3 regions of the Halomonas marinisediminis genome follow, and region 1 is predicted to be linked to each of the others. Evidence: riboswitches for the same ligand, from Rfam matches in the RefSeq annotation. Region 1 holds a riboswitch; each other region holds the start of a gene.
What was found. A riboswitch is a leader RNA that binds a small molecule or an ion and turns the genes downstream of it on or off. The one in region 1 is predicted to bind thiamine pyrophosphate.
Positions count from the first base shown of each region.

Region 2: linked by a shared signal. The riboswitch ahead of tenA (thiaminase II) and the one ahead of thiO (glycine oxidase ThiO) in region 1 are both predicted to bind thiamine pyrophosphate.
Region 3: linked by a shared signal. The riboswitch ahead of E0702_RS02630 (3-oxoacyl-ACP reductase) and the one ahead of thiO (glycine oxidase ThiO) in region 1 are both predicted to bind thiamine pyrophosphate.

Region 1 is NZ_SLTR01000001.1:336,108-343,111, reverse strand. It holds gene ggt (gamma-glutamyltransferase) at 1-1,502, opposite strand, end outside; gene E0702_RS01600 (thiazole synthase) at 1,662-2,480, opposite strand; gene thiS (sulfur carrier protein ThiS) at 2,480-2,707, opposite strand; gene thiO (glycine oxidase ThiO) at 2,694-3,800, opposite strand; TPP riboswitch at 3,862-3,982, opposite strand; gene E0702_RS01585 (hypothetical protein) at 4,049-4,354, opposite strand; gene argF (ornithine carbamoyltransferase) at 4,433-5,359, opposite strand; gene E0702_RS01575 (Grx4 family monothiol glutaredoxin) at 5,524-5,859, shown strand; gene rnt (ribonuclease T) at 6,010-6,678, opposite strand; gene E0702_RS01565 (argininosuccinate synthase) at 6,855-7,004, shown strand, end outside.
Region 2 is NZ_SLTR01000002.1:76,352-83,355, reverse strand. It holds gene E0702_RS02125 (hypothetical protein) at 1-2,105, shown strand, start outside; TPP riboswitch at 2,166-2,289, shown strand; gene tenA (thiaminase II) at 2,362-3,030, shown strand; TPP riboswitch at 3,133-3,255, shown strand; gene thiC (phosphomethylpyrimidine synthase ThiC) at 3,335-5,224, shown strand; gene E0702_RS02110 (porin family protein) at 5,285-5,785, opposite strand; gene E0702_RS02105 (diacylglycerol/lipid kinase family protein) at 6,004-6,873, shown strand; gene E0702_RS02100 (EamA family transporter) at 6,894-7,004, opposite strand, start outside.
Region 3 is NZ_SLTR01000002.1:178,423-185,426, forward strand. It holds gene E0702_RS02570 (carboxy terminal-processing peptidase) at 1-422, opposite strand, end outside; gene E0702_RS02575 (M18 family aminopeptidase) at 564-1,865, shown strand; tRNA gene E0702_RS02580 (tRNA-Met) at 1,910-1,986, opposite strand; gene E0702_RS02585 (Hsp20/alpha crystallin family protein) at 2,161-2,643, opposite strand; gene E0702_RS02590 (Hsp20/alpha crystallin family protein) at 2,698-3,102, opposite strand; gene E0702_RS02595 (Hsp20/alpha crystallin family protein) at 3,129-3,569, opposite strand; tRNA gene E0702_RS02600 (tRNA-Glu) at 3,991-4,066, shown strand; tRNA gene E0702_RS02605 (tRNA-Gly) at 4,091-4,165, shown strand; tRNA gene E0702_RS02610 (tRNA-Glu) at 4,169-4,244, shown strand; tRNA gene E0702_RS02615 (tRNA-Gly) at 4,304-4,378, shown strand; tRNA gene E0702_RS02620 (tRNA-Glu) at 4,457-4,532, shown strand; tRNA gene E0702_RS02625 (tRNA-Gly) at 4,571-4,645, shown strand; TPP riboswitch at 5,010-5,103, shown strand; gene E0702_RS02630 (3-oxoacyl-ACP reductase) at 5,137-5,943, shown strand; gene E0702_RS02635 (LLM class flavin-dependent oxidoreductase) at 5,943-7,004, shown strand, end outside.

The DNA of each region.
Region 1 (7,004 bases):
TGATCGATCACGTTCATCAGCACCTGCAGGGTGGTGGTGATGATCCGCGAGCCCCCGGGGCTGCCGGTGATCAGGTAGTTCTTGCCATCACGCTTGACGATGGTTGGGGTCATCGAGGAGAGCATGCGCTTGCCGGGCTCCACCTTGTTGGCCTCGCCGCCGATCAGGCCATACGCGTTGGGGACGCCGGGCTTGGCCGAGAAGTCATCCATCTCGTTATTGAGCAGAAAGCCGGCGCCGTCGACAACGATGCCCGAGCCATAGCTGAAGTTGATGGTATAGGTGTTGGATACCGCAAGACCGTTGTCATCCACGATGGAAAAGTGGGTGGTCTCGTTGGATTCGTAATCAACCGGATTGCCGGGGGCAATCTCGGCGCTGGGGGTAGCCTGTTCACCGATCTGGGCGCGCAGTTCTGCAGCGTACCCCTTGGAGGTGAGCCCGGCCAGTGGCACATCCACGAAGTCGGTATCGCCGAGGAACTCGGAGCGATCGGCATAGGCGCGCTTCATGGCCTCGGCCATCAAGTGCATGCTATCGGCCGAGCCGAAGCCCATTTCACCGATGGGGTACTCCTCGAGGATGTTGAGCATCTGCACGATATGGGCGCCGCCGGAGGAGGGCGGGCTCATGGCGTAGATATCGTGCCCCCGGTAGGTGCCGTGACTGGGTTCGCGAATCACCGGCTGGTACCCGGCCAGATCTTCTTGCGTGATCAGACCGTCGTGGCGTTCCATTTCGGCGACGATCAGGCGAGCGGTTTCGCCTTCATAGAACTCCCGCGCCCCCTCCTCGGCGATACGCTTGAGGGTGGCGGCGAGATCGGGCTGTCGGAATAGGTCGCCGACCTGATAGGCGCTGCCGTCCTCCTTGAAGAACTTGGCCATGCTGGCGTCCCAAGCCTCGAATCGGCCGCGGGTATCCTGCAGTCCCTTGACGAAGCGCGGGGGGACGACAAAGCCCTCCTCCGCCAGGCGTATGGCCGGCTCCAGCGCCTCGGCAAGACTCAGGGTGCCGTACTTCTCCAGTGCCATGGCCAGGCCGGCCACGGTGCCAGGCACGCCAGCAGCCAGGTGGGTGAAGCGTGAACGCTCGGTGACCGCTTCGCCGTTCTCATCCTGGAACATGGTCTCGAAGGCCGCTGCCGGTGCGGTCTCTCGGTAGTCGATGGCGATGACTTCATCGCTCTGTTCATCGGAGATCAGCATGAAGCCGCCACCCCCGATATTGCCGGAGCGGGGCTGCGTGACGGCCAGGGCAAAGCCGGCGACTACCGCCGCGTCCACGGCGTTGCCGCCAGCCGCGAGCACATCCCGTGCTACCTCGGAGGCAAGAAAGTGGCTGGAAGCCACCATGCCGTGGGAGCTCTCCTGAGGGTGGAAGCGCTCACCCTCGAGAATGGCTTGTTGTGAGAAGGCGGCTGGAGATGCCAGCAGGCTCGCCGAGAGGAGGGCGATGGTCAGCGCCCGGGGTGCAGGGAACGATAGAGAACGATCGGTCATAGTGTTATTCCTTTTTATAACGATCAGGGGTGCTGCCTCGGGAGGCGGGACGCTATGGCAATCGAGGGCGGCAGCGTCCGGGGTTCCGCCCATTCAGTTAGGTTGGATAGTTCGCTGCTGTCAAACCGGCTAGCGTGATGACGCTGGCCGGCGGTCGTGTCAGGGTGTGGCGTGCCAGAAGGGCTGGCCCAGGGTCGGCGTGCTGGGGCTGGCGGTCTGGCGACGCTCCATCAGGCCGGCGAGATAGGCCTCGCGGCCCGCCTCGATGGCGCGGGCGAAGGCGGCCGACATCTGTGCCGGGCGACGAGCCTTGGCCACGGCGGTGTTGAGCAGCACGCCATCAAAGCCCATCTCCATGGCTTCGGCGGCCTGGGAAGGAGCCCCGAGGCCGGCATCGATGATCAGTGGCACGTCGATGCGCTCGCGCAGGGTGCGCAGGGCGTAACGGTTCATCAGGCCACGCCCGGTCCCGATCGGTGCGCCCCAGGGCATCAGGGCCTGGCAGCCTGCCTCCTGGAGGCGCTGGCATAGCACCAGATCGTCGGTGCAGTAGGGCAGCACCTTGAAGCCCTGCTCGACCAGCTCCCGAGCGGCTTCCAGCAGACCGAAGGGGTCGGGCTGAAGGTTGTAGTCGTCGCCGATGACCTCGACCTTGATCCAGGGTGTGTCGAACAGTTCCCGGGACATCTCGGCGAGCGTGATGGCTTCCCGGGCAGAGCGACAGCCGGCAGTGTTGGGCAGCAGGTGGCAGCCGCTTTCACGCAGAATCTGCCAGAAGGCATCGCCGTCGCCATCGGCGTTACCGCCGCCGGGATTCTGGCGACGCAGCCCCAGGGTCAGCATCGCGCAGTCGGCGGCCTCGATGGCGCCCTGCATCACCTGGGGCGACGGGTAGAGGGCGGTGCCAAGCAGGAAACGGCTGTTGAAGCGCTCTTCATAGAGCACCAGCGCATCGTCATGGGGTGATTGGGTGTGCATTAGCCGCCTCCTACCGGGGCCACGATATCGATACGGTCACCCTCGCCGAGGGTGCGCTCGGGCCAGGTGGAGCGCGGTGCGAAGGCATCGTTGATGGCTACGGCCACGCGACGCTCTCCATACCCCCACGCTTCCAGGGCCTGGGTCAGGGGGGTGCCTTCGGGAAGCCGGGCGGGCTCGCCGTTGAGGCTCAGGGTGATCTCATGCATGGGGTCACTCGCTTTCACGACAGGGTCTCCTGGGGGCGGAGCCGTCCAGTAGGTCGGCGAAGGGGTTGTCACCGTGGCCACGAATCTCGCTCAATAGATGCTCAACCACGGCTGGGGCAAGCAGATAACCGTGGCGAAACAGTCCATTAGCGCTAATCAATCCATCGCTTAGGGTAACCCGGGGCAGGTTGTTGCGAAAGGCGGGGCGCAGGTTGACACCCTGCTCAAGGATGCGTGCCTCGGCGAAGGCCGGTGACAGAGTATAGAGGGCGCTGGAAAGCTCCAGGGAGGATTGCAGCGATATCGGTGAGCGATCTTCGCTCTCGATGGAGGTGGCGCCGATGACGAAGCGTCCATTGGGCTTGGGGACCACATAGAGCTGGTAGCGCGGATGCATCAGGCGCACCGGCCGCGTCAGTGTGATCTCGTTGGTCGTTACATGCAGTGTTTCGCCGCGCACGCCGCGCAGGGTGGGGTGATTGGTCTTGGCGCCATGGCCACGGCAGTCGATCACCAGGTCGAAGTGGTGCGTTCCCGTTGGGGTGGTCACTTCGCCGGGATGCACTTTCACCGGGGTATGGGCATGGCACTCACCGCCAAGCTCGCGTATCGCCCCCAGCAGCCGTGTGAGCAGCTCGCGGTTATCCAGGTGTGCTTCGTCGGCAAGAAACAGGCCGTGGCGGAAGCGAGTCAGATCGGGTTCCAGATGATGTATGCCGCTGCCATCCAGCTCCTGATAGAGGGCGCCTTCTCCCAGGGTGTCGGCAAGGTCACGGCGGAACTGGATCAGCTCGTTGCCATCCTGGGGGTGGGCAACCACCAGGCTGCCGTGCTGGTGCCATAGCTCCGACGCCTGGAGTTCGGCCAGCCATCCGGGCCAGCGATCGAGAGCCATCTGCCCCATCTCATAGACACTGCGCTCGCTGACAACCGTTTCGGCCAGGGGAGCGACCATGCCGGCGGCGGTCCAGGCTGCGGCGGGCGGCGTGTCAAGGTCACCTGCATCGTAGAGGCTGACGGCATGGCCGTCGCGCAGCAGGTGCCAGGCTGTCAGGCGGCCGAGCAGGCCGGCGCCGGCGATGGCGAAGCGGCGTTGTGGGGTGGCGTTCATGAGGCGTGCATCCGGCAGTTGGCAGTGTGGAGATCAGGCTGGATGCAGGGTAGGGACGGGCTGGGGGCACGAACTTGTTCCCTCCGCAGGCATCAACCTGATCAGGTTCAACGGGTTCGGCCATACCGATCTCAGCCCCTTGATACCGCATGACGGTGAGAGGGGCGCCCCGACAAGAGCTGCCAACATAACCAAGAAGGCCCGCCGACGCAATCGAGCGTCGGCGGGCCTTCTGGGGCAGGCGGGATTCAGGCGCAGTCGGCGGCGCCCTCTCCGAACATGTCGAAGAGCAGTTCGCGCCCCATGCCGGTCAGCACGAAGCGGCGCTGGTCGTTCCAGGTGGCGGCCTCGCTTGATTCGAGGATGCGCTGACAGACCGACCATTCGCGGCTGTCGCTCTTCAGCGTTTCCAGCGCAGAGGGGTCGAGGCCACGATGGGGTACGGTGACGGTTTCGAGCACGTGGCCCTGGCGATAGAGCAGGGCGGCCATGTTGGCGAGGCATTGGCGCAGGCTGCGCTGCATCCCGAAGGTGTCGATTGAAGGGGTAGTCATGCGCCGCGTCTTCCTTGGTGGAAATTGCTGCGGCGCATTATACAACCTTGGTCGGATAAGACCAAGGTCTAGTGGGGGTCACGGCGCGTCGTGGACCTCACCGAGCAGCAGGAACTCGATCAATGCCTTCTGGGCATGCAGACGGTTGCCCGCCTCCTGCCAGACCACGGCCCGCGGATCGTCGAGCAGGGTCTCGCTGATCTCCTCGCCGCGATGGGCCGGCAGGCAGTGCAGGAACAGCACGTCCTGGTGAGCGCGATCGAGCAGTGCTTCGGTGACCTGAAGATCGGCGAAGGCCGCCTCACGCTTGGCCTGCTCCTCCTCCTGTCCCATGGAGGCCCAGACATCGGTCGTTACCAGATCGGCGCCGGTCACGGCCTCGACGGGGTCACGTAGCAGGGTGACGCGATCGCCGGCGGCCTCGAGGATATCCTGGCGCGGCTCATAACCTTCTGGGCAGCAGATGCGCAGCTGGAAGTCGAACTGGCGGGCTGCATTGATCCAGGAGTGGCACATGTTGTTGCCGTCGCCGATCCATACTGCGGTCTTGCCCTTTACGCTGCCGCGTAGCTCGGTCCAGGTCATCACATCGGCGAGCAGCTGACACGGATGATAGTCGTCGGTCAGCGCGTTGATCACCGGCACGCTGCTGGCCTCGGCGAATGACTCGAGTCCGGCGTGGGAGAAGGTGCGGATCATCACGATATCGACCATCTCGGAGAGCACGCGAGCGGTGTCGCCGATGGGCTCGCCCCGGCCGAGCTGGGTGTCGCGGGGAGAGAGGAACAGCGCATGGCCGCCGAAGTGTGCCATGGCGGTCTCGAAGGAGACCCGGGTGCGGGTCGAGGACTTCTCGAAGATCATCGCCATGGTGTGATTCGGGAAGGGGGTGTAGGTGGGCCCCTCCACCTTGAGCGCGTTCTTTATGGTAATGGCGCGCTGAATCATGTAGCTCAGCTCTTCAGGGCTGGCATCCATCAGGGTCAGGAAGTGCCGAGTGGCCATGCGGTGCTCCTCGCAAAAGCGCTCATCCTAGCCAGCCGCCGGGGGATGCGCAACGCGTTGTGGATCAGTAGAATGGCTGGCACCAAGACCTACCGCCGGGATCAGGTATTGATCGTCCCGGCATTCGCGACCTCTGTTGTCCGCTACACCCATAGGGAGACGCCATGAGCACCACCCTCGAAAACATCCAGCGCCAGATCGGCGAAAACCCGATCCTGATCTACATGAAGGGCACCCCGCAGCTGCCCCAGTGCGGCTTCTCCGCCCAGACGGTGCAGGCGCTGATGGCCTGTGGCGAGCGCTTTGCCTTCGTCAATATTCTGGATAACCCGGATATCCGGGCCGAGCTGCCCAAGTACGCCAACTGGCCCACCTTCCCCCAGCTGTGGGTCGAGGGCGAGCTGGTCGGCGGCTGCGACATCGTGATGGAGATGCACCAGAACGGCGAGCTCGAGACGCTGATCAAGGAAACGGCCGCCAAGCACAAGGACGACGCTTAAGCGTCAAGCCTGAAAAGCGGCGCTTTGCGCCTGGAAGCTTGGAGCTCGAAGAAAAACATCCCCGCAGCCATGCTGCGGGGATGTTTGCTGTGTGGGGGAGCAGTTTAATACTGATTTCCAGCTTCCAGCTTCCAGCTTCCAGCTTCCAGCTTACGGTGCTTCTTCCATCCCCTGTTCGCGCTGAGTCTGGGCCCAGCCGCCGATCTCCTTGTAGCGGTTGACCATGGCGCAGAACAGCTCGGCGGTGCGCTCGGTATCATAGCGAGCCGAATGCGCCTCGCTGTTGTTGAATTCGATGCCGGCGGCCCGGCAGGCCCGGGCCAGTACCGTCTGGCCGTACATCAGGCCGGCCAGGGAGGCGGTATCGAAACTGGAGAAGGGGTGGAAAGGATTGCGCTTGATGCCGCAGCGGTTCACCGCGGCATTGAGGAAACCGTGATCGAACGCCGAGTTGTGGCCGACCAGGATGGCGCGGGTGCAGCCATGGGCCTTGATCGACTTGCGTATGGGACGAAAGATCTCGTTGAGCGCCTCGGACTCGTTGACCGCCACCTGGCGACGCAGGGGATCGTCGAGCCGGATGCCGGTAAAGTCCAGTGCCGACTGCTCGATGCTGGCACCCGCAAAGGGCTCCACGTGGAAGGCATAGGTCGACTCGGGGAGCAGGTAACCCTCGGCGTTCATGGTCAGGGTGACCGCGGCGATCTCGAGGATCGCATTGCGCTCGGAATCGAAACCGCCGGTTTCCATGTCGACCACCACCGGCAGGTAGCTGCGGAATCGCTGTGCCATCAGGTCGCGGGCGATTGCCTCGCTCATGCACCTCTCCTTCGTGTTTGGCATTGATGTCACGGGCAGGCTGGCCGCGGCCCGGCTCGAATTCGCGCAGTCTAGCAGCTCGCTCCCTTGAGGTCCCGTGGATGGGCGGTATTCGAGGCCAGGTTGGCGCGCTATACTGGCAGGTCTCTCGTATTCATCAGAAAGGAGCTCCTCGAATGTCCGATGTCAAGAAGGTGGTGCTGGCCTACTCCGGCGGCCTGGACACCTCCGTAATCGTCAAGTGGTTGCAGGAAACCTACAACTGCGAGGTGGTGACCTTCACCGCTGACATCGGTCAGGGCGAGGAGGTGGAACCGGCGCGTGCC
Region 2 (7,004 bases), on a different contig from region 1:
TGACCGACACCGCCTCACAACGGCCTGTGATCGGCGGTGATGGGTTCCGCCTGACCCTCGAGACCCCCGTGCTGCGCCTGGATGCGCCACCGGATACGCTGCAGCGCGCGGAACTGCAGTGGCGCAACGTCGAGGCGCAGGATGTTGCCAGCTTCGATCACTACCTTCCCGCGCCGGTGCCGCTAACGCTGCTGGGGGGCTCGGCACGGCTAGAGGGAAATCTGACGTATGCCGACCAGCGCCTCACCGGCGGATTGGACCTGACGGGCGACGCCATATCGGTCCGTCTCGGCGAGCAGCCCCTGCGCGGCCGGCTGGACCTGCATCTGCCCATCGTCGAGCTCGACATTGGAGAGGACAGTGTGGACGTTTCCGGCACGCGCCTACATCTCGAGGCCGCCGCCTCGAGTGAGGAGGCGCCACTCTCCGCCCTGCTCGAGCTACCTGTCGCCCGCTTCCGGTCGCCGCTGAACTGGCGAAAACTCGATGACGGCGCCCAGGCAGACGCCGAGAGCGAGCTTGCCACCCGCGTCGAGGTCGAGTGGCGGGATGCGCGCTTCCCCGACGTGGCGGTGCTAGATGGCTATCTGCCGTCGTCGTCTCCGCTGCGACTCCATGGCGGTCGAGCCAGCAGCGACGGTCGGCTGCTGTTCGCCGGGGAGCGCGCTCAGGGACGAGTCACCCTGAGCGGGGATGCCATCGAAGGCCGCCTGCTGCAGGAGGCCTTCAACGGCGAGCTGGATCTGACCCTGGAGCTGCGCGACCTCCACCCCGCCAGCCAGCGCCTGGACCTCTCCGGCAGCCGCCTGACCGTCAAGGCATCGACGAACAGTGCCGAACCTGTGCAGACTCAGCTGGTGGCCCGCCAAGCAAGGCTCCAGGGCGGCCGCGACTGGCCCGGCAGCGATACGCCGGCCAGGCCTCTCTCTGGCACGCTACGCCTGGACGGCCTGCTCGACCGACTCGACTTTATCAACGCCTTTCTGCCCGCAGAACATGGCGTGACCATCCAGGGCGGCGGACGCCTGAGCACCGACCTGCGCTTCGCCGACGGCGATATCGTCGCCGGCAGCGAGCTCAGGCTTCACTCCGACCGGCTGGCGACTCGCTTTCTGCACTACGAGGCTTTCGGTGACGGCTCGCTGATCCTTACGACCACTGACCCCGGAGCAGAGCTTCATCTGTCGATGCCTCGTTTCGGCCTGCGTCGCCAGGCGGACGCAGGCGCCCTGATCGAGGGGCGGCTGCTGGAGATTCGCAGCCAGGCACGCCATCTCGATATGTCCCAGGGGCTGAGCGAGCTGAATACGCGCATCGAGATCCCCTATCTCGTGGCACCGGATCTCGCCGCGTTCAACGACTATCTGCCCCCGGGTAGTACCCTCGAGCTGCTCGCCGGTCAGGCGCGCCTCGCCCTTCAGCTGCAGCTCGAGGGCATGCGTGCCCAGGGCCGGCTGGAGCTGCATGCACCGGAGGCTCGACTCGCCGTGCATAAGCAGACCCTGGATGGCACCCTGCATCTGGATACCCGACTCACCGACGGCCATCTGGACACTCTCGACTTCGATATCTCCGGCTCACGGCTCAGCCTGGACGGCGTGCGTCTGACCGATGCCGCCGGCAACCTCAGCCGCGGCTGGTGGGCACGGCTCACCCTCCCCGAGGGACGCCTGCGCTGGGAGACGCCGCTGACCCTCGACGCCAGACTGGAGCTGGCCATGCGCGACAGCGGCCTGCTGGTGAATCTACTCGTCGACGCCGCCCGAGAGCGACGCTGGCTGCGCAAACGCCTCACCCTCGGCGAGGTGCAGGGCGAGGCACGCGTTATCCTCGGCGACAACAGCGTGCGGTTGGAGAACCTCGACGTGCGGGGCGGCGATCGCCTGGAGCTTTTGGCCAACCTGGCCCTGCGCGATTCACGGCTCGTCGGCCGCGCCTTCGCCCGCTACGGGCCGCTGCGGCTAGGCATCGGCATCGACGATGGCGGGCGTCGCTGGCAGCTGCGCAACGCCCGGGCGTGGTACGCCAGTGGCCGGCCGGCCAGCGAGCTGGTACTGCCCGAGAGCGAGACATGGTTCGACAGCCTACGCCTCGAGACCGACTGAGCCGGGCGACTGGAAAGCGGCGGGCGACTGGAAAGCGGCGAGCGACCTGCTAGACTGGGCGTTCGCTTGACGGGGTGCCGGTGGAACCGGCTGAGATCGTCCCATGGCAGTGACTGTCATCACGACGAGGCCCGTTGAACCTGATCCGGTTAGTACCGGCGTAGGAATCAAGCGGTAGCCAGGCCACCTCTCTGCCCCTACCCTCCGCCTACGCCCTCTACCACCTGCCGGATTGCTTAGCTTGACCGGAGGCATGATGGGCTATCGATTCAGTGACCTTACGCAGGCCTGCCACGAAGACTGGCGCGCCTATATCGAGCACGACTTCGTGCGCCAGCTCGCCGCCGGCACCCTGCCGGAAGAGGCATTTCGCCACTACCTGAAGCAGGACTACCTGTTTCTGATTCACTTCGGGCGAGCCTATGCGCTGGCGACCTACAAGAGCCGCGATATCACCGAGCTGCGCCATAGCCTGGATGGCCTGAAGACCATCATCGATGTCGAACTCGGCCTGCATATCGACTACTGCCGCGAATGGGGTATCTCGGAGACCGACCTGGCCGGCCTGCCAGAAGCCCGCGCGACCATGGCCTATACCCGCTATGTGCTGGATACCGGCAACCGTGGCGATCTGCTCGATATGCACGTGGCCCTGGCCCCCTGCCTGGTCGGCTATGGGGTCATCTCCCAGTGGCAGGCCAAGCAGCCCTTTACCGTTCGCGGTGAGGCCAACCCCTTCGAGAAGTGGCTGCAGATGTATGAGAGTGACGAGTTCCAGGCCGCCATGCGCGACGAGATCGCCTGGCTCGACGCCCGCCTGGCCGATGTCACGCCCGAGCGGTTCGAACAGCTGGCCACCATCTTCCGCGACGCCACCCGCCTGGAGATCGATTTCTGGCAGATGGGGCTGGACCTCGCCGACTGATGGCGTATATCGGTTATTGAGACGGGAAGCGACGGAGAAGGCTGTCAGCCCGAACTAAACAGGCCTTATGATGCAATACGGCCCGCCTGGTGGCGGGCAACACCACGCTTGACGGGGTGCCGTTGAAGACGGCTGAGATCATGCCTCTCTCACCAGAGACACAGCATGGATCCCGTTGAACCTGAACTGGTTAGGACCAGCGTAGGGATCAAGCGACAGGCCGCGTGCGCCCGACGCCGTGGCCCCTGTCCTCCCCGCCTGTGTCCTCCCTGAACAAGACCCCGACAATCCAGGGGAGAACACCATGAGCAAGACCGCCCACTTCCTCGCCGAGAGCGCCCGCGTCGACGAGGCCGCCATCCAGCCGCTACCCGGCTCGCGCAAGCTCTACATCGAGGGCTCGCGCCCCGATATCCGTGTGCCTTTCCGCGAGATCACTCTCTCGCCGACCAGGACTTCAGGCGCCGATGAGGAGAACCCACCGCTGCTTGTCTATGACACCTCCGGCCCCTACACCGACCCCGAGGCCAAGATCGACCTGCGAAAGGGCCTGCCCGAGCTGCGCCGGGCATGGATCGATGAACGCGGCGACACCGAGTGGCTCGACGGTCCGACCTCCGAATACGGACGGCGCCGGGCCAACGACCCGATGCTCGCCAACCTGCGCTTCGACCTGACCCGCACGCCCCGTCGCGCCAAGGAAGGAAAGAACGTCACCCAGCTCCACTACGCCCGCCAGGGCATCATCACCCCGGAGATGGAGTTTATCGCCATCCGCGAGAACCAGCGTCGCCAGGCGCTGGGGACGGCGGAGGTCGAGCGCATCCTCGGCCACCAGCACGCCGGCCAGGGCTTCGGCGCCCGCCTGCCCGAGGAGATCACCCCGGAGTTCGTGCGCGACGAGGTGGCCGCCGGCCGGGCGATCATCCCCTGCAACATCAACCACCCGGAGTCCGAGCCGATGATCATCGGCCGCAACTTCCTGGTGAAGATCAACGGCAACCTCGGCAACTCGGCGGTCACCTCCTCCATCGAGGACGAGGTCGACAAGATGACCTGGGGCATCCGCTGGGGTGCCGACACCATCATGGACCTCTCCACCGGGCAGAACATCCACGAGACGCGCGAGTGGATCATCCGCAACGCCCCGGTGCCGATCGGCACCGTGCCGATCTACCAGGCCCTGGAGAAGGTCAACGGCGTGGCCGAGGACCTCACCTGGGAGGTGTTCCGCGATACCCTGATCGAGCAGGCCGAACAGGGCGTGGACTACTTCACCATCCACGCGGGGGTGCTACTGCGCTACGTGCCCCTGACCGCCAAGCGAGTCACCGGCATCGTCTCCCGGGGCGGGTCGATCATGGCCAAGTGGTGTCTCTTCCACCACCGGGAGAGCTTCCTCTACACCCATTTCGAGGAGATCTGCGAAATCTGCAAGCGTTACGATGTCGCCTTCTCGCTGGGCGATGGCCTGCGCCCCGGCTCGGTGGCCGACGCCAATGACGAGGCACAGTTCGCCGAGCTCGAGACCCTGGGTGAGCTGACCCGCATCGCCTGGAAGCACGACGTCCAGGTGATGATCGAGGGACCGGGCCACGTGCCCATGCACCTGATCAAGGAGAACATGGACAAGCAGCTCGTCGAGTGCGACGAGGCGCCCTTCTACACCCTGGGGCCGCTGACCACCGACATCGCGCCCGGCTACGATCACATCACCTCCGGCATCGGTGCGGCGATGATCGGCTGGTACGGTTGCGCCATGCTCTGCTACGTGACTCCCAAGGAGCACCTGGGCCTACCCAACAAGGACGACGTGAAGACCGGCATCATCACCTACAAGATTGCCGCTCATGCCGCCGACCTGGCCAAGGGCCATCCGGCCGCCCAGCGCCGCGACAACGCCCTATCGAAGGCGCGCTTCGAGTTTCGCTGGGAGGATCAGTTCAACCTCGGCCTGGACCCGGATACCGCTCGGGAGTACCACGACGAGACGCTACCCAAGGACTCGGCCAAGGTGGCGCACTTCTGCTCCATGTGCGGTCCCAAGTTCTGCTCAATGAAGATCACCCAGGAGGTGCGTGACTACGCTGCCAAGCACAATCTGGACGGCGATGCCGAGGCCGTGATGCAGGGCATGGAGGCCCAGGCGGAGAAGTTCCGCGACCAGGGCGCCGAACTCTACAAGCCAGTCTGACAAGACGACGCCCCCACCGAACGGTGGGGGCGCTTGCATCGACGGAACTGCCAGCGAGTATCAGAAGCGGTAGCGCACACCCACGCTTGCCGCATCGAAGGTGTACTGATCCTCGTCGAGGTAGCGCATGTAGTCGGCACCCAGTGCCACATTGGGCGCCACGTCGAACTCGGCACCGGCGCCGTAGGAAAAGCCGGACTCGCTATCGACATCTCCATCCACCTCGGTCATGCCGGCCAGGCCATAGAGACGAAACTCCTGGGAAACCGGCAGGATGCCCTTAGCGTAGAGCCCCACCAGGGAGTCCAGCTCGACCGGACCATCGGAGCCGCCACCTCCCAGGTGACCCTCCACGGCGAAGAAGTCGTTGAACTTGAGGCCACCGTTGACCCGCAGGCCGACACTGTCGCGGCTGCTTGCCGGGCCATCCGGGTTCAGCTCCCAGAACATGGCGTCACCGCCCACATAGCCCTGGGGATAGGGAGGCTGCTGGGCCTGGGCGGCGGTCGCAACGGCGGCAAGCAGGGCGGAAGTCACAGCGGCAATGGTAAGGGTCTTCATAACGCACTCCTCATTAACGAACAGTGTTTCCTAACACCCCCAAGTGTGGCCCCTCTACGACGAAGTATCAAGGGACAAATGTGCAACGTTGCGCTATAAGGGTGTCGTCCAGTTGCGACATACCATGACCCACCCCGCCTGGCTATACTCCTCTATCACGCAGGTGCCACGCAGATACCTACGCAGGCAGGGCTTACTCATCGGGAAAGGACCCAGGGATGCGTTACTGGTTGATCGCCAACACCCGTGCCGGAAGCGGCTCCCGCGGCGCAGACTTCTGGAAGCCGCGCCTCGAGCGGGCCGGTATCACGCCACACCAGGTTCGTGACCTGGGCGATGATGACTGGGAGACAGAGCTTGATACCGACGACACCGTGCTGGTCGCCGGCGGCGACGGCTCCGTCAACCGGGCCGCCAGGGTGTGCCTGGACCGGGGTGCCACCCTCGGCGTGCTGCCCTCCGGCACCGCCAATGACTTCTCGCGCAACCTCCACCTGCCGGATGATCCCGACGCCCTGTGCAGGGTTATCGCCAGGGGACGAGTCGAACGGGTCGATGTCGGCTGGCTCGACGACCAGCTGTTCCTCAATGTGGTGCATATCGGCCTGGGCACCCTGCCGACGACCCAGGCCTCGACGCGCCTCAAGCGCTGGCTGGGTCGCTTCAGCTATGCGGCCATGCTGCCGCAGCTGCGCCGCCTGGGTCTGACGCGTGGCTTCAAGGCCACCATCCACACCGATGACGAGCGCATCGAGGGGCGCTGGCTATCCCTGGCCATCGCCTCGGGGAGCTTCTTCGGCGGCGGCACGCGAGTCCCGGGTGCCTCACCCCGGAGTGGACGACTGACCCTCATTGCCGTGCGCCCTCGCCCCTGGTGGGAGCTGCTGTGGACCTTTCTGGTGACTCGCTATAAAGGAGCGACCCCCAGCGATAACGACAGCGTCGAGCAGTACGCCACCGCCGACTGTCGCATCCAGATGGAGCAACAGCATCGAATCACGGCCGACGGCGAACTGCTCGGCAAGTTCGCCGAGCTGCAGTTGCGTATCGACAAGGGCGCCCTGCCGGTGATTACCGGCAAGCGATAGGCGCCTCTTGCTCCCGCCCTTCACTCCTGTTTCGAGAGACTCAGTATCACGATGCCCGCCAGCACCATGCCGCCGCCCAGCAGCTGCACGGACGACAGCGTCTGGCCAAGTACCAGGTAGCCGAGCACCAG
Region 3 (7,004 bases), on a different contig from region 1:
AGGCGCTGATCTCCTTCATAGGTGAAGTCGAGGCCCTGGTCGAGGTGCTCGAGTAGCCACTCGAAGCGTGCTTCGGCGCGCTCATGGTAGCGCTGATAGAGTGCGAAGAAGGGGGCCAGCTCGCCATCGAGCAGGGCATCATCGAGCTGCTTCTCCAGTGGTAGAAATTCAGCCACATCCTGCTCGGTCAGGAAGGCGCGCTGACTGTCGAGCACATCGAGATAGCGCTCGAAGGCTCGGCGTGACCAGTTGTCATCCAGGCTGATGTCGGCGTAGTGACCATAACGCAGCGCTTCGGCCATCTCGGTGGCAGCCCGGCGTTGGTCGTCGGTGGGTTCTGGCTGTGCCAGGGCGACGCCAGTGGCCAGCAGCAGCGCTGCCAACAAGGCCATGGTTCGTCCCATATGGGCAAGCGGGCTCATCAATGAAGCACTCCCGGTTTGATGTACACTCAATTCCCTTGACCGTAATCCGGCTCGCGAGTTGCGCGGGGCGGTCGTCCATTGTAGCAGCTTACCCGCTGTGCCCATCATCTACACTTTTGCCCAACCCTAGAGGAACCCATGCTCTCTCAGGATGAACTGCTTACGCGGCTTCTCGACTTCCTGCACCGCTCGCCGTCCCCCTGGCATGCTACTGCCAATATGGCGGCCCGCCTCGAATCCGCCGGTTTCCGCCGCCTGGACGAGCGAGAGGCCTGGTCGTTGACGCCGGGCGATCGGGTCTATGTGACGCGCAACGACTCCTCCATCATCGCCCTGCAGTTGCCGGAGACGCGGCTCGAGGCGCTGCGCATGATCGGTGCCCATACCGATAGCCCCGGGTTGCGGCTCAAGCCCAATGCCGCCCAGACCGCAGCCGGCTGGTTGCAGCTCGGCGTCGAGGTCTATGGGGGAGCCCTGTTGGCGCCCTGGTTCGACCGCGAACTGGGGCTCGCCGGCCGGGTGCATGTCCGCTATCCCGATGGCCGTCTCGAGGGGCGCCTGCTGCATGTCGACCGACCAGTGGCGATCATTCCCAGTCTGGCCATCCATCTCGATCGCGAGGCCAACAGCGGTCGTGCGCTGAACGCTCAGACCCAGATGGCGCCGGTGCTGTTGCAGGGCGGTGAGGAGGGCGACCTGCCGCGGCTGCTCAAGGAGTGGATCTCAGAGCAGCATGCCATCGAGGCATTCGAGCTGCTCGACTTCGAGCTGGGCTTTCATGACATGCAGCCGCCTGCGCGGGTGGGGGTCAAGGGCGAGCTGATTGCCAGTGCTCGGCTCGATAACCTGCTCTCCTGCTTTATCGGCCTGGAGGCGCTGCTGGCCAGTGACGGCAAACAGGGTGTCGTGCTGGTAGCCAACGACCATGAGGAGGTCGGCAGCGCCAGCGCCTGTGGCGCCCAGGGGCCTTTTCTGGGAGATGTGCTGCGCCGGGTTCACGAGCGGCTCGGCGACGGCAGCGAGGAGGGCTTCATTCGGCTGATCCAGGCCTCGCGGATGATCTCCTGCGACAACGCGCATGCTCTGCATCCCAACTTCCAGGACAAGCACGATGCGGCCCATGGTCCCGCGCTCAACGGCGGACCGGTGATCAAGGTCAATGCCAGTCAGCGCTATGCCACCAACAGTGCGACGGCGGCGCTGTTTCGCGACCTCTGTCGCGAGGCCGAGGTGCCCGTACAGAGCTTCGTGACGCGTGCCGACATGGGGTGTGGCAGCACCATCGGGCCGATCACCGCCACCGAGCTCGGTGTGCCGACCCTCGATGTGGGGGTGCCGCAGTGGGCCATGCACTCGATCCGCGAGACCGCGGGAAGCGAAGATGTGGCCTATCTGGCGCGGGTGCTGGCTGCCTTCTGCAACCGCCTCGAGCTGGCTTGAGCACACAAAAAACCCGGCGCCGATGGCGCCGGGTTGCGTGATTCTGGTGGCTACGCCCTGACTCGAACAGGGGACCCCATCATTATGAGTGATGTGCTCTAACCAACTGAGCTACGTAGCCAGCGGCGCGTAATCTATCCATCGCCGGACGGACTGTCAAGCGTTTGATGTGGATCCTGATCCCGCATTATCCCGCACGGCCTCTTCGGGGTGTCGCATCTACCGGCGAGAGGCTGGCGATTAAAGCGGATTGGCCGCGGGCCAGATCGTCCGGTCCGCGGCCAGCTCTGTCGGATTACTCCGACTTGACATCGATACGCTTCACCCTTGACTTGGCCTCTTCGGTCTTGGGTAGCGTGACGGTCAACACGCCGCGCTTGAACTCCGCCTCGGCCTTTTCGGGGTCCACGCCCGGTGGCACCGGGATCATCCGATGGAAGCTGCGCCGCGATTGCGAGGTGAAGTCGCCTTCGTTGCTCTTCTCCTCGCGCTCGCCACGAATCGTCAGCATGTCATCGGTGACGTTCACCTCGATGTCCTTGTCATCGAGCCCCGGCAGGTCAACCGAGACCAGCATCGCCTCATCGGTCTCCGAGATGTTGGTGCGCGGCCCGGCGGCGAGATTGTCCCCGAAGGGGCTGTCGAAGCGTGCCCAGAAATCCTCGAACACACGGTTCAGGTCACGCTGCAGCGTGACCATCGGGTTCTCGTCCGCCTCGCGGCGGGCCGGCGCCCGGTTTCGCTCCCGGCTCCAGGGAATAAGATCACTGAATGCCATCTTGATCCTCCTTTCGTGTTTGCCACGTGGTTGCCAAGGTGGGTCGAGGCCGCTTCAGGTAGCCTTGACTTCGATCCGCTTCGGCTTGGCGGCCTCGCTCTTCGTTAGCCTGAGCGTGAGCACACCGTCGCGGTGGCTGGCCTCGATGCCGTTCGCATCGATTGTTTCGGGCAGGCTGAAGGCCCGCTCGAAGGTGCCTGGCGCATATTCGGCATAGATGCGCCGGTAACCTTCAGGCGCAGGCGCGTCGATGACTCCCCGCACCGTCAGTGCGCGGTTCTCGACCGAGACATCGACGCTGTCGGGCGTCACCCCCGGCATGTCGATGGCCAGCGTCACAACGCCATCCTTCTCGACGATATCAGTGGCCGGTCGGAACACGGGGCCGCTGATGCTCTCTTCGTTACGCTCGCTGGTCGTTGCGACGTCACCGCCTGTCTTCTTGAGCTCCTGTACCATGTCACGCCTCCTTATTTTCCCGTTCGTCAACTGGCCTTGACCGAGATCTTGCGCGGCTGTTCCGCATCGGGGCGGCCCATCTCGATCTCCAGAACGCCGTTCTTCGCCCGCGCCTCGACCTTGTCGGGATCCACCCTCAGGGGCAGGCGGATCGAGCGTGAGAATTCGCCCGTTGGGCGCTCGCGGCGGTGCCAGGACGCACTCTCGTCTTCGGTGGGGGAGCTGCGCTTGCCGGCGATGATCAGGGTGTTTTCACGCACGGTCAGATCGATGTCGTCGGTGCCGACACCCGGTATCTCGGCGGTGACCACGACACTGTTATCGCTTAGCCACATATTCACCGGCGGCCAGGCGCCATCGCCGACGGTGCGCGCGCCGCCGGCGAACAGGCGGTTCATCTGCGATTGAAGTTGCCTCAGCTCGGCAAAAGGATCCCATTGTGCCGATGGCAATCCGAAATTCAGCATTGTCTTCTCCTCTTCTCACGGTTTTCAGACACTGCACGTTCTCACCAGGGGTGCGAACGAGTCTTATTGGTGGAAGTGTCGCAAACGTCGCAAAAGAAGAAGCAGAACCGTCGTCGGTCCGGCAGGAAGAGGCATGTCGGCCCCATGTTGCGGCATTCCACGCAATCTATAGATGGGAGCGCGGTGGGTAATTATCAAGTCGTCCCCGATTGCGTCGCGTGAGTATCACTGATGTTGCTATCGGCTTGCTGATGCCACGGCCCACTCCCATGGCGTAAAGTTCGAATCAGTCGCCGAGCGGCGAGACGCTGGGCGGTTGGCCGCGGACAGCACAGCCGGGGTTGTTGGGTGTCTAGTCGTGCTTGACACTCCGCCAGGCGGTCGTTAATATGCGCGCCATCTCGACGAGACGAGACATTGCGTCCCATTCGTCTAGTGGTCCAGGACACCGCCCTTTCACGGCGGGAACAGGGGTTCGAACCCCCTATGGGACGCCACTCGACTCGTCAGGTAACCGGAGTGCGGGAATAGCTCAGTGGTAGAGCATCGCCTTGCCAAGGCGAGGGTCGGGAGTTCGAATCTCCTTTCCCGCTCCATGCGTCCCATTCGTCTAGTGGTCCAGGACACCGCCCTTTCACGGCGGGAACAGGGGTTCGAACCCCCTATGGGACGCCACTTCTTCGGCAGCAGCAGTGAGTCGTCGAGGTAGAAGTAGAACGAGAAGTGCGAGACAGGCGGGAATAGCTCAGTGGTAGAGCATCGCCTTGCCAAGGCGAGGGTCGGGAGTTCGAATCTCCTTTCCCGCTCCAATGTTGCGGTAAGAGAGCCAAGGCTCGGGTCAGGATCTGGTACACCAGCCCGGTTGAATCTCCTATCCCGCTCCATGCGTCCCATTCGTCTAGTGGTCCAGGACACCGCCCTTTCACGGCGGGAACAGGGGTTCGAACCCCCTATGGGACGCCAACTCGCTCTCGTTGCACCGACAGTAGTACCGATATGATGCGGGAATAGCTCAGTGGTAGAGCATCGCCTTGCCAAGGCGAGGGTCGGGAGTTCGAATCTCCTTTCCCGCTCCAATCGGTTTCATGCTACTGGCCAAGGCTCGCGTCAGGAGCTGGAGCGCCAGCCCGGCTGAAGGCAGCCCCGTCAAATCTCCTTCCCGCTCCAGTCGGTTTCATGCTATTGGCCAAGGCTCGGGTCATGAGCTGGAACGCCAGTCCGATCGAATCTCCTTCCCGCTCCAGTCGGTTCCCCCCCCCCTGAATTCTGATTATAAGCTTCTGAGCATAAGCCAAGGCGCCAGCCTGGCTGATGATGTCTTGCCGTTTTTCGTATTTCACTCCAGAAGATTCCCTTGTTTACCCGGTCAGGCCAGGGCTCACTGCATGAGCCGGAATGCCGGCCCGGCTGTTGCTGTCCGTCCGAATGCGCTATGGTGCCCCACTAGACACGGGGTGCGGTCGTGGCCGCTGAGAAAATACCCGTCGAACCTGATCCAGTTCACACTGGCGAAGGGATGTCGGCCGGCTCCAGCGCGGCGCCCTTTGCCGCGTACCAAGGAGTCGTCATGGCCGTTTCCTCTCTATCCATCGACCAGCAAGCCATCGACCAGCAGGCCATCGACCGGCAGGTCGTGCTTGTCACCGGCGGTGCTCGTGGGCTCGGCGCTCATCTGACCCGAGCCTTTCTCGGTCAGGGCGCCCGGGTGGTGGTGAACTATTTCCAGAGTCGCGATGCCGCCGAGGCACTGGTGAAGGAGGCGCCGCAGCGGGTGCTGGCCGTCCAGGCCGACGTGCGTGACGCCGAGGCGATCAAGTCGCTGTTCGAGCAGGCTCGTGAGCATTTCGGCACGCCGATTACCACCGTGGTCAATAATGCCCTGCCCGCGTTCACCTTCAACGGCGACGCGCGTCCCGACGCCGATGCCCTGGACTGGTCGCAGCTTCAGCAGCAGCTCGAGGGTGTCAACCGGGGAGCGCTGAACACCATCCAGGCGGCGCTGGCCGGCATGCGCGAGCAGGGAGGTGGGCGCATCGTCAATATCGGCACCAATCTGTTCCAGAACCCCGTCGTGCCGTACCACGACTATACCGCCGGCAAGGCCGCGCTGCTCTCGCTGACCCGCACGCTCGCCAACGACCTGGGGCCCGACAACATCACCGTGAACATGATCTCCGGTGGGTTGCTGCGCACGACCGATGCGTCCAGTGCGACCCCGGAGGCGGTCTTCGACCTGATCGCGCAGAACACCCCCCTGCGGCGGGTGACCACCCCGGAGGAGTTTGCCGACGCGGCGCTGTTCTTCGCCTCACCCTGGGCCAGGGCAGTCACCGGTCAGAACCTGATCGTCGACGGTGGACTGGTGAAAGGGTGATGAAGGCACGCAATCCCGACGAGAAGCTGCACCTCAATCTGTTCGTGATGGGCAATGGCCACCATCGCGCGGCATGGCGCCATCCCGACTCCTGCGCCGAGCGCCTCGGCGACATCGCCTACTATGAGTCCCTGGCCCTCACCGCCGAGCGTGGCAAGCTGGATGCGCTGTTCTTCGCCGACGGCATGAGTGCCGGCAGCGTGGAAGATGGCTTCCACTGGCACCTCGAGCCGCTGACCGCACTCTCCGCCATGAGTCGGGCCACTCGGCGGATCGGGCTGATCAGCACGATCTCGAGCACCTTCTACACTCCCTTCCACGCCGCCAGGCTGGTGGGCTCGCTGGACCACATCTCCGGTGGGCGAGTGGGCTGGAATGTGGTGACCTCGATGTTCGACAGCGAGGCGCGCAACCACGGCTATGCGGCCATGCCACCGCATGCCGAGCGCTATGCGCGTGCCGAGGAGTTTGTGCAGACGGTATTGGCGCTGTGGGACAGCTGGTCCGACGACGCCATCGAACGCGATCGTCAGGGCCGTTATGCCGATCCCGACAAGGTGCGCCAGATTGACCATCATGGCGAGCACTTCCTGGTCGATGGGCCCCTCAACCTGCCGCGTCCTCCCCAGGGCAACCCGGTACTGATACAGGCGGGTGCTTCTTCCCAGGGGCGCGATCTGGCGGCGCGCTACGCCGAGGCGATCTATGCGGTCGCCTACGACCTGGAGGCCGCTCAGGCCTATTATCGGGATATCAAGTCGCGGGTGGCGGCGGCCGGGCGCACCGCGCCGGTGCCGATCCTGCCGGGGCTCGTCACCTATGTGGGCGCTACCATGGAGGAGGCTCGTGCCAAGCAGCGCGAGCTGGACGACTGTCTGCCGGTGGAGGCCTCGCTGCGTCAGCTGGGGCTGTTTATCGAGCAGGACTGCAGTGACTGGGAGCTGGATGCCCCGGTGCCGCCACTACCGCCGCTGGCCGAGTTTCGTGGTCCCCAGGGGCGCTATGCCACCATCCTGCGCATCATCGAGACCGAGCAGCCCACCCTGCGCGAGCTGCTGGGG